3 regions of the Micromonospora sp. NPDC023869 genome follow, and region 3 is predicted to be linked to each of the others. Evidence: riboswitches for the same ligand, from Rfam matches in the RefSeq annotation. Region 3 holds a riboswitch; each other region holds the start of a gene.
The links. Region 3 has a riboswitch for S-adenosylmethionine ahead of ACZ31C_RS12310 (ABC transporter substrate-binding protein). Riboswitches for the same ligand answer to the same signal wherever they lie in the genome.
Positions count from the first base shown of each region.

Region 1: linked by a shared signal. The riboswitch ahead of ACZ31C_RS31700 (aminotransferase class V-fold PLP-dependent enzyme) and the one ahead of ACZ31C_RS12310 (ABC transporter substrate-binding protein) in region 3 are both predicted to bind S-adenosylmethionine.
Region 2: linked by a shared signal. The riboswitch ahead of thrC (threonine synthase) and the one ahead of ACZ31C_RS12310 (ABC transporter substrate-binding protein) in region 3 are both predicted to bind S-adenosylmethionine.

Region 1 is NZ_JBVHKD010000020.1:48,330-53,940, reverse strand. Features, by position in the region: gene ACZ31C_RS31710 (alpha/beta fold hydrolase) at 1-790, shown strand, start outside; gene ACZ31C_RS31705 (cyclase family protein) at 867-1,820, opposite strand; SAM riboswitch class IV at 2,014-2,134, shown strand; gene ACZ31C_RS31700 (aminotransferase class V-fold PLP-dependent enzyme) at 2,186-3,415, shown strand; gene ACZ31C_RS31695 (GMC oxidoreductase) at 3,420-5,270, opposite strand; gene ACZ31C_RS31690 (hypothetical protein) at 5,267-5,611, opposite strand, start outside.
Region 2 is NZ_JBVHKD010000002.1:794,801-800,411, forward strand. Features, by position in the region: gene paaN (phenylacetic acid degradation protein PaaN) at 1-268, opposite strand, end outside; gene ACZ31C_RS09435 (GNAT family N-acetyltransferase) at 321-1,340, opposite strand; gene thrC (threonine synthase) at 1,623-2,906, opposite strand; SAM riboswitch class I at 2,916-3,051, opposite strand; gene ACZ31C_RS09445 (DoxX family protein) at 3,247-3,696, opposite strand; gene ACZ31C_RS09450 (hypothetical protein) at 4,071-4,391, shown strand; gene ACZ31C_RS09455 (ABC transporter permease) at 4,381-5,280, opposite strand; gene ACZ31C_RS09460 (alpha/beta fold hydrolase) at 5,280-5,611, opposite strand, start outside.
Region 3 is NZ_JBVHKD010000003.1:396,212-401,822, forward strand. Features, by position in the region: gene ACZ31C_RS12300 (amino acid ABC transporter ATP-binding protein) at 1-436, opposite strand, end outside; gene ACZ31C_RS12305 (amino acid ABC transporter permease) at 433-1,215, opposite strand; gene ACZ31C_RS12310 (ABC transporter substrate-binding protein) at 1,251-2,093, opposite strand; SAM riboswitch class IV at 2,355-2,467, opposite strand; gene ACZ31C_RS12315 (urease subunit gamma) at 2,761-3,063, shown strand; gene ACZ31C_RS12320 (urease subunit beta) at 3,060-3,425, shown strand; gene ACZ31C_RS12325 (urease subunit alpha) at 3,422-5,125, shown strand; gene ACZ31C_RS12330 (urease accessory protein UreF) at 5,125-5,611, shown strand, end outside.

The sequences.
Region 1 (5,611 bases), on a different contig from region 3:
GGCCGTCGCCGCAGGAGTGGCGGTGGCCGCGCTGGTCGCCGGTTCCGCGCAGGCGGTGGCGGGGCACCGCCCCTGGACCAAGCCCACGGTGGTGCTGGTGCACGGCGCGTTCGCCGACTCGTCGAGCTGGAACGGCGTCATCACGCACCTCAAACGGGACGGCTATCCGGTGGTCGCGGCCGCCAATCCGCTGCGCGGCCTGCACGCCGACGCGGAACACCTGCGCAGTGTGCTGGACAGCGTGCGAGGCCCGATCGTGCTGGCCGGTCACTCCTACGGCGGATCGGTGATGAGCGAGGCCGCCGACGGCGACACCGACGTCACCGCACTGGTCTACATCGCGAGTTTCGCCCCGGAGCAGGGGGAGAGCACCTCGGCCCTGGCCGCGAAGTTCCCGGGCGGGCAACTGGGCCCGGCCCTGGACTCCGTGCCGGTGTCGATCCCGGGCGCTGGTACGGGCACCGACCTCTACATCAGGCAGGAGCAGTTCCGGCGGGTGTTCGCAGCCGACGTCCCACGGAACGTCACCGATCTGATGGCCGTCACCCAGCGGCCGATCACCAGTGCCGCGCTGGACGACACGGCCACCAGGACGGCGTGGAAGTCCATCCGGTCCTGGTTCATGGTGACCACGCAGGACCTGGCCATCCCCGCCGACTCGATGCGCTTCATGGCCGAGCGGGCCGGGTCGCACACCGTCGAGATCACGGCCTCCCACGCGGTCACGGTCTCGCAGCCGCGTGCGGTGGCCGATCTGATCGACAGAGCGGCCCGCGCCACCACGCGCTGACCGACCGAGCCTGTTCGCGACACCCGTCCCCTGTCGGCGGCGCGCTGGGATCAGCGCGCCGCCGACGGCGTACTGGTCAGAACGTGGCGATCGGGTTGACCGGGCTGCCGGACGTCCCGGCCAGGCGGATCGGCGCGACGGCGAGCTGGAAGTCCCACTGACCGAGGTCGGTGGCGGTCGTCGCGCACGCTTCCAGGTCGCAGTTGTCGAGCAGCCACAGACCCATCGCCACGAGGCTCACGGCGTGCACCGGCATCAAGACGTCGTCGTATCCCGACGGCTGGACATCCTGCGGAGTGTCCGCGCCGATCAGTGCGACCTGGCGCTCGTGCAGCCACGGCAGGCAGGACGCGTGCCAGCCGGCCTGGGTGACACCGCCGGCCGTACCGCCCTCGTGGCGGACCCGGCCACGGCCGGTCCGCAACAGCACCGCGTCGCCGGACCCCACCCGTACGCCCTGCCGGCGCTCGGCCTCCTCGAGATCCTCGGGGAACACGGCCTGCCCCGGCTCCCACCACGGCACGTCCCGGGCCCTCGCCACGTCGAGCAGGACACCACGGGTGACGATCCCGTTCGCCGCCGCCGTGACGGCCGCCCACGCCGAACCCGTGGCGGCGTCCACCAACGCGTGCGACCGCCCGTTGTACATCACGCCGTCCCAGAAGATGTGACACGGCGAGTCGAGGTGGGTGACGGTGTTGCCGTGGAACGAGAGGCTGAGCCGCTCGGCCGAGAAGCCCCAGCGTCGGTCGGCGTGGAAGGCGGGCGGCATGTTCTCGGCACCCGGCATGTCGGCGGCGCACGGGCACGCCGTCGTCGACCGCTCCATCTCTCCCGGCACGGCGACCTCCCACGCGCACGACACGCTCCGGCCGTGGCGTACGGCCCGCGCCGCCGCCAACCGGACGTCGTCGGTGATGTGGTTGAGCGTGCCGAGCTCGTCGTCGTCGCCCCACCGACCCCAGTTCGACAGCCTGTCGAAGTACCCGAGCACGTCCTCCTGGGTCGGCATCGGCCGCTCTGCCGTCATCGAAGCATCGACTCCTCCGGTCACGCGCGGTCGCCGGACACCGCAGGCAGGCTATCCCCTCCCTCCCGCACACCTGCCACACCGCGCCGGGAGGGACGACTCATGGGACCATCCGGTGTCGTACGAACAGGGACGTGCCGGGTGCGCGAAGCGCTCTGGCGGAGACGCTCGCCGGTGTGGCAGCATCGGCAGCGGTCATGAGTGTCAGCGTCAAGGCCCCGGCCTGCTGACCGGCAACCCTCGTACATCCGCGGTGGGGTGCCTCCGGGTGAGGACCAGGCCGCCGGCGATCGCCGGAGAGGCAAGCGCGGACCCGCACGGGTCCACCGTCACGAAGGACCAGTGTGCCCACGATCGCTCCTGCCGTGCTCGGCGACGACCTTCCCGTCCGCCTCTCCGACGGCACCACCGTCGCGTACGCCAACCTCGACTACGCCGCCACCGCACCCTGTCTCGCCGCGGTCGCCGCCGCGGTCACCGAGCTGCTGCCCTGGTACGCCAGCGTGCACCGGGGCGCCGGCACCGCCTCGCGCCGATGCACGCTGGCATACGAGCAGTCCCGTCAGACCGTTGCGGACTTCCTCGACATCCGGCCGGACGACCACGTGATCTTCACCCGGAACACCACCGATGCGATGAACCTGCTCGCCCGGGCCCTACCAGCGCACACCACCGTGGTGACCTGGGCCGGCGAACATCACGCGAACCTCCTGGCCTGGCCGAACGTGCACCGACTGCCGGTGCCCACCGACCTGCCCGAGGTGACGTCCGGGCTGACCCGTGCACTGGCCGACCTGGGCAGCGCGGGGCCGGTGCTGGTGGCGGTCACCGGCGCGTCCAACGTCACCGGAGAAGTCTGGCCGATAGCCGAGATCGCGGAGATCGCGCATCGGCACGGCGCGCGGATCGTCGTCGACGCCGCCCAGTTGGCCCCGCACCGCGCGGTCTCCATGGCCGACGCCGACATCGACTACCTGGCGCTGTCCGGGCACAAGCTGTACGCGCCGTTCGGCGCGGGAGTCCTGGCCGGCCGCGCCGACTGGCTCGACGCCGCCGACCCGTACCTGTCCGGTGGCGGAGCCACCAGGCACGTCGGCGACGAGCCCGCCGAGGTGCAGTGGCAGACCGGCCCGGCGCGCCACGAGGCCGGCACACCGAACCTGCTAGGCGCGGTGGCGCTCGCCGCCGCATGCGCCACGATCTCCGCCGCCGCGCCGGACGTTCTCGCCCGCCACGAGCAGGAGCTGTTGACCCGGTTGCGCGACGGGCTCGGCGCCCTGCCGCAGGTGGCGGAGCTGCGCACGTTCGACGCCGACCACAACCGGGTCGGCATCGTCAGCTTCACCGTCGCCGACCGGCAGGCAGCCGACATCACCCACCGGCTCTCCGCCGAGCACGGGATCGGCGTACGCGACGGCTTGTTCTGCGCCCACCCGCTCAGCCGGAAGCTGCTGGCCGACGCCGCCGCGCGGCTCGGCCGCCCCACCGACGGGTATGCGATCCGGGCCAGCATCGGCATCGGCACGACCGCCGAGCACGTCGACCGACTCCTGCACGGGCTACGCGAGGTGATCAACACGCCCCGGGGGCGGTGAGTCGTCAGGTGCTGAGGTGGGCGGCGAGGCGCATGGCCAGCGCCGCCAACGTCAGCGTCGGGTTGGCCGCCGGTGAGTTGGGGAAGACGGACAGGTCGCAGACATAGAGGTTGCGGTGGCCGACGACGCGCAGGTCCTCGTCGACCACCCCCGGCCGCTCCCGGCCCGGTGTGCCGCGACCCATCCGCATGGTGCCGACCTCGTGCGACACGCCGCCGAGCGGAGCCCAGAGCTGCTCGTACACCTCGCCTCCGAAGGCGGACACGACATCGGCGGTGATCGTGTCGAGGGCGTCCTGGACCTGGTGGGCGCGCGGACTGGGATGGATGCGGATGGTGGGCAGCGCGGCGGGCTTCACGCCGTCCGGCCGGGTCTCGGTCCGGGTGACGGCGTTCTGCTCGACCAGCGGCGCCTCGACCATGAACACCAGCTCGCCCGGCATCTTCCCGTCGACGGTGGCCAGGTTCGCGCCGGTGAACTCCAGGGCGTTGACGAAGCGGAACTGGTTGAGGTTCGCGCCCAGGTCCAGCGTGACGCTGTACGGATGCGCGGGGTCGGTGTCGGTGACGTCGGTGAGGTGCCGGGAGACGGTCTTGCTGGAGTCGAACCGGCTGTACCAGTCGCCGCCCTGCCGCACCCAGAACTTGATCACGTGGATCGGGTGGTCGGTGATGCCGCGCCCGACCAGCGGATTGTCCTCGGCGAGGCCGGACGACTGCGCGACGGCGGCAGAGCCGACCGTGCCGGCGGCCAGCACCACCACGCCGTCGTCGGCCAGTCGGTAGGTGCGGTCCCGGCCGGCCAGGTGGTCGTACGCGACCACACCGGTGACCTCGCCCGACGCCCGCTCGATCCCGACCACCTCGTGGTTCAGGTGGACCCGCAGGTTGCCGAAGCGATCGTCCTGCATGGCCCGGCTGAGCAGCAGCTCGGCCGCCGACCAGATACCCGCCGGCACCGCCCCGGGAACCGGGCCGCAGTACTCGATCGCCATCGGCGGATCGAAGTGCCGGAACTCGGCCAACGCGGGCAACTCCCGCAGCCTCGCCTTGACCATCGTCTGGTACGACGACGGGACCAGGGGAGTGACACGGGTCAGTTGCTCCGCGCGGTCGTACCAGACGTCGCACAGCTCGTCGCGGACCGTCTCCGGCCAGTCGCGGAACTCCCAGCGGTGCATCCGGGGCGCCGAGGCTCCCCAGAAGAGGGTCCGGCCGCCGAGGTTGAAGCCCTGTGCGATCCGCGCCCTGGCGCTCTCGGCGTCGGCGGCCCGCCAGCGCCGTCGCCCGAAGGCACCCCAGTGGTGGAAGATGTTGGGGTACACGTCGGGACCGACCGGTTGGTACCGGGCCAGGTTGCCGGTGTGCGTACCGAACAGATAGCTGCCGGCCTCCAGCAGCAGGACGCGCGGTGGTCGGCCGCCCCGCCACGGCGTCTCGGCGAGTTGGTACGCCAGGGTGCCGCCGCCCGCGCCGGAGCCGACGACGATGACGTCGTAGCGCTGGTCGGAGTCCGGGTCGCCGGGGAAGAAGTGCCGGGCGACGTGCGTCTCGCCGACGAGGATGTCGTGGTGCCGTGCGAAGTGGACCCGCCCGTCGAGGCGGCAGGTCGGGGCGGCCAGGTCGGCGGCGGTCAGGTGCAGCGGCCCGTCGAGCTGGGGGTCGCCGTCGAGGACGACGAAGCCGTCGAGGCCGTCGGGATGCGCCGCCGGATCGAGCGTGGTCGTCCATTCGCCGGACGGCTCGTCGTACCGGAAGTCCTGCGTGTCGCCGCCGACGATCCGCAACCGGAGGTGGTCGTCCGGCCGCAGCGCCGGCATCCGTAGGACCACCGTGCACACCGCGTCCGTGCTCACGCTCCGTCACCCCCTCTCGCTCCCGCCGGCATGCCCTCGCGGCTGTGCCGGTGATCCGTGTCCGGCTCCTGCGTCGGATGACGCCGGATCTCCTCGACGGCCTGCCGCAGCACCCGCACCTCGGTGTCGAAGATCCGCTCCAGGCGCGGCATGGCCTCCTCGTCGAACCGGGAGGACCGTCCCTTCTGCTCGTGCCACAGCATCCCGTTGCGCAACGCCACCGCGTCGGTCTGCATCGCACGGCAGTCGTCCACCAGCGGGGCCAGTGCCGGGGCGAGTTCGGCCAGGCGGACGAACCGCTCCGTCATCAGCCGCTTGTGCTCCCACAACACGTGCAGGTA
Region 2 (5,611 bases), on a different contig from region 3:
CGTGCGGGTAGCGGACGTCCAGCGGGACGCCGAACGGGCTGGTCTCCGTGGCGACCCGGTCGCCGTCGCCCGGCTGGTCGAGCGGGAAGTCTCCACCCAGGTACGCCTCGAAGGCGGCCTTGCCGTCGGCGGCCGCGGTCTCGCCGTACACCCGGGGGCTGGGTGATTCCGGATAGGCGGACCAGTACCCGCGCTCCGTGATCGCGGTCAGCGCGCGGTCGAGGGTGTCGGCGTGCCTGTCGTAGAGGGGGTGCGGGGTCTCCGTCATGCCCGCCATCATGCAACAGGAAGCCCCGGGATCAGTAGGGGCGTGTCACACCTCAGACGTCGAGCTGCCAGTTGCTCCACCGGTCCATCACCCGGAAACCGAGCTGCTCGTTGATCGTGATCATGTGATCGTTGCTGTCCGCGTTGAAGGTGTCGATCACCTGGACGGCGGGCTCGTGGGCGAGCAGGTGACGAAGGTTCTCGATCTTCGTGAGCAGACCGAGGCGACGCCCCCGGTGCTCCGGGTCGACGATGGTGATCTGTTGGAAGGCGTGCCAGTCAGCGGTCGGTGACATGTCGAGCAGGGTCCAGGCGACCAGTCGACCGGACTCCCGGTGCCGTACGCCCGCGTGGTAGCGCCGCTTGCCGCGCGCTTCGAGCGCCCGCTCGGTGCCGCGTACCCGCTCCGCGTCGACCTGCTCGGGCTCCCACGCCAGGTCACCCATGGGCGCGTCGGCCAGCAGTCGCCCGTCCAGGTACGCGACGTCGGCGATCAGGTCGTCCGGCGTGTTCCCGCGCCAGAACAGCACCTCGTAGCCGGTGGCCCGGGACCGGGCGTCGGCGAGCAGCGTGTCCAGTGCGGCCTGGTCCAGCTCGGCGACGTGCAGTCGCCGCCGTACGTCGGCCAGGGCGTCGACCGCGCCGACGGTGGCGGCGAACCGGGTGGCCGGGGCGGGTTGGTCGGGATCCTCGCGCAGGTGCGCCCGGCTCATCGCGCTGACCCGTTTGCGTCCGCGCTCACGCAGCAGGCGCAGGCCGCGCTCGAACAGCGCCCGACCGACTCCCCGGCGGCGATGGTCCGGATGCACGACGAGTTCGGCGGAGGCGTTCTCGGTGTTGTCCAGCTGCGGCAGGTCGAGCAGCAGGTAGCCGGCGGGGACGCCGTCGACGTGGGCCAGCAGGGCGAGCGTCTCGGTGCCCGGCATCGGTTGGTGGAACAGCGAGGCGAACCGCTGCCGGCTGAACGGGGGGTAGTCCGGCAGGTCGGTGGCGGAGTAGTCGGCGCCGACCCGGAACGCCTGCTCGATGGCCGACTCGTCGTCGGCACCGAAGGAGGTGATGGTGATGGCCATGTCCGCAGCCTGCGCGACGACGAACGAAGGGGCCAGCGATTATTCGCCGGCCCCTTCGGAAAGCTTGGTCGGGAGGGACGATCGCACAACGCCTCCGGCGCTGGGTCGTAAAGACTGAAAGTCTACGGCGAAACGCCCTCCCGCACGAAGCATCTTGCGCCGCCCGGTTCCTGCCGTCAAGTACTCGACGGCGTGTTTTCTGCACTCACCGCTAAAAGCCCGTTACCCGGCGGATCGGTCGGCGTGCACCATGCCACCCGGTCGACGGGCTCGCGGTGTGCCTCAGCCGAGCAGTCCGGCGTCGCGGGCGGCCCGCAGCGACGGCTTGATCCGGTGGGTCGGCCCGACCTCGCCCGCGACGGCGTCGAGCGTCTTGAGCCCCTCGCCGGTGTTGTAGACCACCGTCTCCGCGGTCGGGTCCAGCTTCCCGGACTCGACCAGCTTGCGCAGCACCGCGACGGTCACCCCACCGGCCGTCTCGGCGAAGACCCCGGTGGTACGCGCCAACAGCCGCACGGCGGCCCGGATCTCGTCGTCGTCGGCGTAGTCCATCCAACCGCCGGTCCGGCGTACCGCCTCCAGGGCGTACAGGCCGGCGGCCGGGTCGCCGATGTTGAGCGACTTGGCGATCCCGGTCGGCTTGACCGGGGTGATGGTGTCACCGCCGCCGTGCAGGGCGGTGGCGATCGGGTTGCACCCGGCCGACTGGGCGCCGAAGACCTTCCATCCGCCGGCCGGCGCCTCGACCAGGCCGATCTCGACCAGCTCGCTGAACGCCTTGTCGACCTTGGTGAGCAGCTCACCGGAGGCCATCGGGATGACCACCTGGGCCGGGATCCGCCAGCCGAGCTGCTCGGCGACCTCGTAGCCGAGCGTCTTGGAGCCCTCCGCGTAGTACGGCCGGACGTTGACGTTGACGAAGGCGGTGTCCTCGAACTCGTCGGTCTCCACCAGCTCGCCGCAGAGCCGGTTCACGTCGTCGTACGAGCCGTCGATGGCGACCAGTTCACCGCCGTAGACGGCGGTCGTCACGACCTTGCCCTGCTCCAGGTCACTGGGGATGAAGACCACCGACGGGGTACCGGCCCGGGCCGCGTGGGCGGCGACGGAGTTGGCCAGGTTGCCGGTGGAGGCGCAGGCGAACCGGGAGAAGCCGAGTACCCGGGCGGCGGTCAGCGCGACCGAGACGACCCGGTCCTTGAACGAGTGGGTGGGGTTGGCGCTGTCGTCCTTGATCCAGAGCGGGCCGGTGATGCCCAGCTCGGCGGCGAGCTGGTCGGCGGCGACCAACGGCGTAAAACCGGGGTCCAGGGTGACCCGGGTGGCCGGGTCCTGGCCGGCGGGGAGCAGCGCCGCGTAGCGCCAGATGTTCTGCGGGCCCGCCTCGATCTGCTCGCGGGTCACGGTGGCGAGGGCCGCCGGGTCGTAGTCGACCTCCAGCGGGCCGAAACACTCGTAACAGGCGTGCTGTGCGGCCAGCGGGTAGCGGGCGGAACAGGCACGGCAGACCAGGGCGCGGGCGGGGCTGGCGGTGGTGTCGATTCCGGGGGCGAGCGTCGACGTCATGTCCGAGTCCTCTCATCTTCCCCCACATCGCACTCTGCGGCGGGGACGGAATTGGCACCTGCCCCACGGGACGCTCAGCGATGAGCGCGTGGGGTGGTTGCCGGGGCGTCGTCGGGCCGTATCCCTCAGCCCCTCTGGATGAGGTATTCAGTTGTGCCGCCGAGTCTAGGCAATCCCGGCGCGCTCGTCAGCGTTCGATCTCAGCCTGTGAGCGATTCCTCACCGCCGTCACCGCCTGAAAGACCGCGACGACCCTGGACCGGAGGAGCTCCGGCGGTGCCGGAGGAGACCCGGTCCAGGGTCGCGCACGAGCGTCGGCCTGGTCGCCGCACCAGCCGGATCAGGCCGGTACGGACCTGCGTTCGGCCGCCTTCACGTCCAGCGCGGCCCCGCTGCGCTGGCGCAGCAGGTTGTCCACCGCCCAGCTACCCGGACCGAGCACCGCGATCAGCAGGAACGACCAGCAGAACAGCACGGACAACTCGCCGTGGTTGCGCAGCGGCAGCAGCGCCTCGGGCTGGTGGACGACGAAGTAGGCGTAGGCCATCGAGCCCGACGCCACCAGTGCCGCCGGCCGGGTGAAGAGGCCGACGAGCACGAGGGCGCCGCAGACGGCCTGGATCAGCGCGGCCCACCAACCTGGCCACGTGCCGAGCGGGACGGCTTCACCGCTCCCCCGGGCACCGCCGAAGACGCCGAATAGGGACGACAACCCGTGGCAGAGAAACAGCAGGCCGATGACCATGCGGAACAGGGACAGGGCCGGCCCGCCGAACCGGTCAGTACGCATTCCGGAACCTCCATTGTGGATGGACGAGGGCATCCAGAATGCGGGACTGATAAATATTTGTCGATGCAATCTCTTCCTTTGGGAACGCTCCCACATCGATGGTAGCGACTGGAACTTCCAAAGAAACCCCCCGCGACGATGATCCTTTCGGTCACTCTCGGTAAGTTCCCCTGTACACGGTCGACACATGACGGCAACATGTTGCGCCCACACCGGCCGGAGCCGGCCATCCAGCCGGGTCTGGAGGCGGCCACCTTCGTCCCACCAGCCGGTACGCCGAGCGGTACCCGGTCCCGCGATGCCGCCACGGGGGATCGCGGAACCGACCGGCGCGGCGGCTCTACGACGGCGAGGGGGCACGGATCACCGTCCGGGTGGTCCCCGGGGCGGCAGGGATCGCCTCGGGCTTCGACGCCCCACCCCGGCCGCTGGTGCTGGCACCGGGCGACGCGGCCGGGGCGGCCGTGATCTGGCGCAACCTGGTCGACGATCCGACCGTGGTCGCCACCGACGCCGCGCGCCTGGAGATCGCTTCGGTGACCGGACAGCCGGCGCAGGACCTCGACATGGAGGGGCCGATCGACCTCGGCAACACCGGCCGGATCGGAGTCAGCGCCTGGAAGGAGCGAACGGCGTCGACGCCGACGCCAGCCGACCGGACGGACGGCGGCGTCGACGCCGCACTCAGCTGGTGATGTCCTTGCGGGTGAAGCGCCAGAAGGCGAGCCCCCAGAAGAGGGTGGCGTAGCAGATCGCCGAGATGGCGCCCCGGACGATGTCGTCGGTCTGCACGGGCGTGGAGAGCAACCCCAGCCAGGCGGTGCTGTAGTGGGTCGGCAGGAACGACCGGATCGCGCCGAGCGCGGTGATCTGGTCCAGGATGCTGGAGAGGATCCACAGCAGCACCGCACCGCCCACCGCGCCCAGCGCGGCGTCGGTGACCACCGAGAGCAGGAACGCCAGACCGGCGACGACCAGCAGCACCACCGCCAGATAGCCGAGCACCGCGAGCAGGCGGAGCAGCCCCTCGCCGGGTTCGAGCTGCGCGGCGACCGTGCTGCGCAGGGGTGACCAGCCGTACCGGAGGGTGCCGATCAGCAGGGCCGTGCCGGCGAGCAGCACCAGCGCGAACGCCGAGTACGCGAGCGCCACCAGCAGCTTCACGGTCAGCAGCCGGGCCCGGGGCACCGGCACCGCCAACAGGTAGCGCAGGCTGCCCCAGCTCGCCTCGCTGGCCACCGTGTCACCACTGAACAGCGCCACCACCACGACCAGCAGGAACGAGGCGGAGACGAAGATGGTGAACAGGGTGAAGTTCAGCCCGCCGGAGGTGGCGAACGAGACCAGGCTGCCGAACTCCCCCCGGCCGCTGTCGTCGTCACCCGAGTCGAACTGGAACGCGATCAGGATGATCAACGGCAGCAGCACCATGAAGCCGAGCGCCAACTGGGTACGCCGCCGCGCCGCCTGTCGGCGGAACTCGGCCCCGAACGGCAGCGTCCTCGACGGCCGGTAGCCGGCGGCGGCTCCCGACGGAGCCACCCCGGACTCCTCCCGCGTCGGCTGCACGGTCGATCCCGCCATCACCGGTCCCCGCTTCCCCGAGAGTTCTCGCCCACCAGGGCGAGGAACGCATCCTCCAGGCGACGCCGGGGCACCACCCGGTCCACCCCGATACCGGCCCGCACCAGCTCGGCGACCACCTCGCTACGGGCGGTGCCGTTGGTGTCCACCACCAGGTGCCCGTCGGCGTCGTCCAGCACCCGTACGCCGCCGAGGTCGTTGAGCACGTCCCGGGCCGCGGTCGGGTCGCTCACCTCGAACAGCACGCTCGGCGAGTCGCCGACGATGTCCTCCACCGGCCCGGAGGCCACGATCCGGCCCTTGTTGACCACCACGGCGTGCGTGCAGGTCT
Region 3 (5,611 bases):
GCTGCTGCCCGCCGGACAGGTGCGCCGGCCGGGCGTCGGCCTTCGCCGCCAGCCCCACCCGGTCCAGGTGGGTACGCGCCACCGCCACCGCCTCGTCCTCGCCGAGCTTGCGGATGCGCCGCAACGCGACGGTGATGTTGCGCAGCACGCTCATGTGCGGAAACAGGTTGAACTGCTGGAACACCATGCCGACCCGCTGCCGCAGGGCGTCCGGGTCGTCGCGCAGCACGCTGCGCCCGTCCAGCAGCACGTCACCCCTGTCCGGTTCGAGGAGCCGGTTGACGGTCCGCAGGAGCGTCGACTTGCCGGACCCGGACGGGCCGATCACGCAGGCGGTCGCGCCGCGTGCGACGTCCAGGTCCACCCCGCGCAGCACCTGGTGACGGCCGAAGGCCAGGTGTACGTCGCGCAGGCTCAGACTGACCGAGGTGCTCATCGTTGGTTACCTCCGGCGGCGCCGGGCAGCGCCAGGTCGAGGTCGTCGGGGTCGTCACCGGCCGGTCCGGTCGCCGGGCGGCCGTGCCGCAGCCGCCGGTCGATCCAGTTGACGACGTGCGTCAGCGGCACGGTCAGCGTCAGATAGAAGAGCCCGGCCAGCAGCAGCGCCGACTGGTTGCCGGTGTTGGCCGCGTAGTCCTGCCCGATCCGGAACAGCTCCCGCTGGCTGGCCAGCAGACCGAGGAAGTAGACCAGGCTGGAGTCCTTGATCAGTGCGATGAGCTGGTTCACCCAGGCCGGCAGGACCCGCCGGACACCCTGCGGGATCACCACCACCCGCATCGCCTCCCACCAGGAGAAACCCAGCGCGCGGGCGGCCTCCACCTGAGTGGCCTCCACCGACTGGATGCCGGAGCGGAAGATCTCTCCGATGTACGCCGCCGCGATCAGCGACAGCGCCAGGATCCCCAGCGGGTACGGGTTCGGTCCCCACACCTGCATGCCCAACGGTGCCAGACCGACCCCGATCAGCAGGATCGTCGCCGCCGCCGGCAGGCCCCGGAACACGTCGGTGTAGACCCGGGCCGGCCACCTCAACCAGCGGGTACGCGAGATGCCCGCGACGGCCAGCACGATGCCCATGGCCGAGCCGAGCAGGGCGGCGGTGACCGCCAGGATCAGCGTGTTCGGCAACCCGACGGTGATCATCTCGGGCAGCGCCTCGCGCATCGACTCCCAGTCGAAGAACGTCTCCCACAGGGTGCGCAACGGATCCACGGTCAACCTCCGCCCTACTCGCTCGTCGTCCTACCTCAGGAGGCGGCCGGCGCCGACACGTCGCCGCTGCCCGGGGTGAAGTCGGCCGGGATCGGCCGACCCGGGTAGTACTGCTCCTGCAGGCGGGTCCAGGTGCCGTCGGCGATCACCTCGTCCAGGGCCCGGTTCAGCGCCTCGCGCAGCGGGTCGTTGCCCTTGGCCACGGCGTACGCGGTGGGTGCCGGGCTGAGTTCCTTCGCCGCGACCTTGATCCTGCCGCCGCTGTCGGCGGCGGTCTTCTCACCGATCTCGGCCGGGGCGATCCAGGCGTCCGCGGTGCCCGCCTTGAGCTGGTTGATCGCGCCGTTGTAGTCCGGCACCCGCACCGGGTCGAGGCCACGCCCGGTGGCGTAGTCGTCCTGGACGGTGCCCTGCACGACCACCACCCGCTTGCCGGACAACTCGTCGAAGCTCGCCAGCGTCGAACCGGCGGGCACGTCGAGCCCGAAGTACCCGAAGTCGTAGCCGTTGCCGAAGTCGACCGTCTTCTTCCGCGCCTCGGTGATCGTGATCGAGGAGCTGCCGACGTCGAACTTGCGGTTGTTGACCTGGGCCAGAAGCCCGGAGAAGTCGGTGCCGACGAACTCCACCCGCAGCCCGAGCTTGTCGGCGGCGGCGACCAGCAGGTCGTTGTCGAACCCGGTGAACTTGCCGTCCTTGAGATAGACGTTCGGCGGCGCGTCGGTGAGCGTGCCGGCCCGCAGCACCCCCGGCTGGAGCAGGTTGTACGGGTTGTCGGCGGGGTCACCGTCCGAGCCGCAGGCGGTGAGGGCGGTGGCGGCGAGCACGGCGGTGACGCCGACGGCGGCGGCCCGGGTCAGGGCAGGAAGGAAGCGCACAGGTGTCTCCTGATGAGCGGCGGCGGGCACGCACGTGCCACACCGACGGTCCGCCGTGGGACGGACCGCGAAGGATGGGAACGAACGGGGTGGTCGTCCGACCGGGTGGGGTCGGCGGCCGGGTGGCGACGCGGTCAGCTACACGCGGCGCTGCACACCCGCATCATGTCGACGTGCCGACGCCGGGTCAGGTCCCGGCAGGCAACCGGTCGATCGGGGTACGCCATGGTTCTCCTCGAGGTCGTGATGACCTGGGACACCAGGCCACGCTTGCACCGGAGGTCGCTCCGATGCCTGGTCCTCACCCGGGGCACCCCTGCGCGGACGAGGGTTGCCGGCCAGCGAGCCGGGGCTTGACGCTGGCGCTCTTGACCTGTCGCCGAGGCTAGCAGCCGGTGACGGGGCAGCGTCCACCCGTTATGACGACCCTCACGCGAGGTGTTGCCCGCCGCCCGCGTGATCCCTTACGGTCTGCTCAGCGGTGGGCGGTGCGGTCCGCATCCGACCCGACACCGCCGGTGGTCCGTCACGCGGACCGGGGAGGTGGAAACCCCGGGCCCCGCGCACGTGGCGGTCGGGACCGGCGGGCGAACCCCGACCGGCGGTCGGCGCGTCGAGGCGCCGGACCGACGGTGTCCGGGGGCGCGGACACCCACCGGGAGCACCCGTGTATCTCACCCCCCACGAGCAGGACCGCCTGCTCGTCCACGTGGCGGCGGACGTCGCCCGGCGTCGCCGCGAGCGCGGCCTGCGCCTCAACTACCCGGAAGCCGTCGCGGTGCTCACCGCCTTCCTGCTCGAAGGTGCCCGCGACGGGGCGACCGTGGTCGACCTGATGGCCTCCGGCCGCGCCGTCCTGAGCCGGGACGACGTGCAGGACGGCATCCCCGAGTTGCTGAGGGAGGTGCAGGTGGAGGCGACGTTCCCGGACGGCACCAAGCTGGTGACGGTGCACCACCCGATCCCGTGATCCCCGGGGAGATCCTGCCGGCGGCCCGGCCGGTGGAGATCAACGCCGGGCGTCCGGTGACCACGCTGCTCGTGGTGAACACCGGCGACCGGCCGGTGCAGGTCGGGTCGCATTACCACTTCGCCGAGGCCAACCCGGCCCTGGACTTCGACCGGGCCGCCGCCTGGGGACAGCGTCTCGCCGTACCGGCCGGGACGTCCGTGCGTTTCGAACCGGGCGTGAGCCGCACCGTGGACCTGGTGCCGCTGCGCGGCGCGCGGATCGTGCCCGGCCTGCGCGGCGAGTGCGCCGGCCCGCTGGACCCGGCCCCGACGACGGCGGTGCCCGATGGCGGCGCGCAGCGCAGCGGAGCGGCGGCATGAGCCTGGTGGAGCGGGAGCGCTACGTGGCGCTCTACGGGCCGAGCACCGGCGACCGGATCCGGCTGGCCGACACGAACCTGTTGATCGAGGTCGAGCACGACCACTGTGCCGGCGGCGACGAGGCGGTCTTCGGCGGCGGCAAGGTGATCCGCGAGTCGATGGGCCAGTCCCGGGCCACCCGGGCCGACGGCGCCCTGGACACGGTCATCACGGGCGCGGTGGTCCTCGACCACTGGGGCGTGGTCAAGGCCGACGTGGGGATCCGCGACGGGCGGATCGTCGCGCTGGGCCGGGCGGGCAACCCGGACACCATGGACGGCGTGCACCCGGATCTGGTGATCGGTCCGGCGACCGAGGTGATCGCCGGCAACGGCCGGATCCTCACCGCCGGGGCGGTCGACACCCACGTGCACTTCATCTGCCCGCAGATCGTCACCGAGGCGCTGGCCGGCGGGGTCACCACCCTGGTCGGTGGCGGCACCGGACCGGCCGAGGGGACCCGGGCGACCACCGTCACGCCGAACTCCTGGCACCTGGCCCGGATGCACGAGGCCCTGGACGCGTTCCCGGTCAACGTGCTGCTGCTCGGCAAGGGCAACACGGTCTCCGCCGAGGCGCTCTGGGAGCAGTTGCGGGCCGGTGCCGGTGGGTTCAAGCTGCACGAGGACTGGGGCACCACCCCGGCGGCGATCGACGCCTGCCTGCGGGTCGCGGACGCCTCGGGCGTGCAGGTGTCCATCCACACCGACACCCTCAACGAGGCCGGGTTCGTCGCGGACACCCTGCGGGCGATCGGCGGTCGGGCGATCCACTCCTACCACACGGAGGGGGCCGGGGGCGGGCACGCACCGGACATCATCACCGTCGCCGGGGAACCGAACGTGCTGCCCTCGTCGACCAACCCGACCCGCCCGTACACCCGCAACACGCTGGCCGAGCACCTCGACATGCTGATGGTCTGCCACCACCTGAACCCGGCGGTGCCGGAGGACCTGGCGTTCGCAGAGAGCCGGATCCGACCGTCCACCATGGCCGCCGAGGACCTGCTGCACGACCTGGGCGCGATCTCCATCATCGGCTCGGACTCGCAGGCGATGGGCCGGGTCGGCGAGGTCGTGCTGCGGACCTGGCAGAGCGCCCACGTGATGAAGGCGCGGGTGGGGGCGCTCGCCGGTGACGGTGCCGCCGACAACCACCGGGCCCGGCGGTACGTGGCGAAGTACACCATCTGCGCGGCCATGGCCAACGGGCTCGACCACGAGATCGGCTCGGTCGAGCCGGGCAAGCTCGCCGATCTGGTGCTGTGGGAGCCGGCGTTCTTCGGCGTCCGACCGCACCTGGTGATCAAGGGTGGCTTCATCGCGTACGCCCAGATGGGGGACGCGAACGCCTCGATCCCGACGCCGCAGCCGATGCTGCCCCGACCCATGTTCGGCGCGTACGGCGTCGCGGCCGCCGCCACCAGCCTGGCGTTCGTGGCACCCGCCGCGCTCGACGCCGGGCTGCGCCTGGACGTGCGTCGCCGGGTGGTGCCGGTCGCCGACGTGCGCTCCCGCGGCAAGACCGACCTGCCGGAAAACGGTGCGCTGCCGCGCATCGAGGTCGACCCGGACACCTTCACCGTCCGCATCGACGGCGAGGTGGTCGACCCCGACCCGGTGACCGAGTTGCCGATGGCCCAGCGTTACTTCCTGTTCTGATGACCGCGCCGACCATGCTGTTGCTGCTCGCCGACGGGCGGTTCCCGGCCGGGGCGCACGCCCACTCGTCGGGCCTGGAGGCGGCCGTCGCAGCCGGGCGGGTGACCGACCTGGCCACGCTGGGGGAGTACCTGCGCGGACGGCTGGCCACCGCCGGGCTGGTCGCGGCGGCGTTCGCGGCGGCGTCCCGGCGGGCGGCCCGAGCGGCCGGACGCCGGGACCTGCTGGCGCGGCTCGACGCCGAACTGGACGCCCGCACCGCGTCGCCGGCCCAGCGGGCGGTGTCCCGACGGCAGGGCCGGGCACTGCTACGGGCCGGACGCGAGATCTGGCCCGGCGACACCTTCGACGACCTGCCCGCCGTGCCGCCCGGCCCGCACCAGCCGCTGGTGCTGGGGCTGGTCGGCGCCGCCGCCGGTCTGGACCCGGCGCAGGTCGCCACCGTCGCCGCCCACGCGACGGTGACCGGTTCGGCAAGCGCCGCCG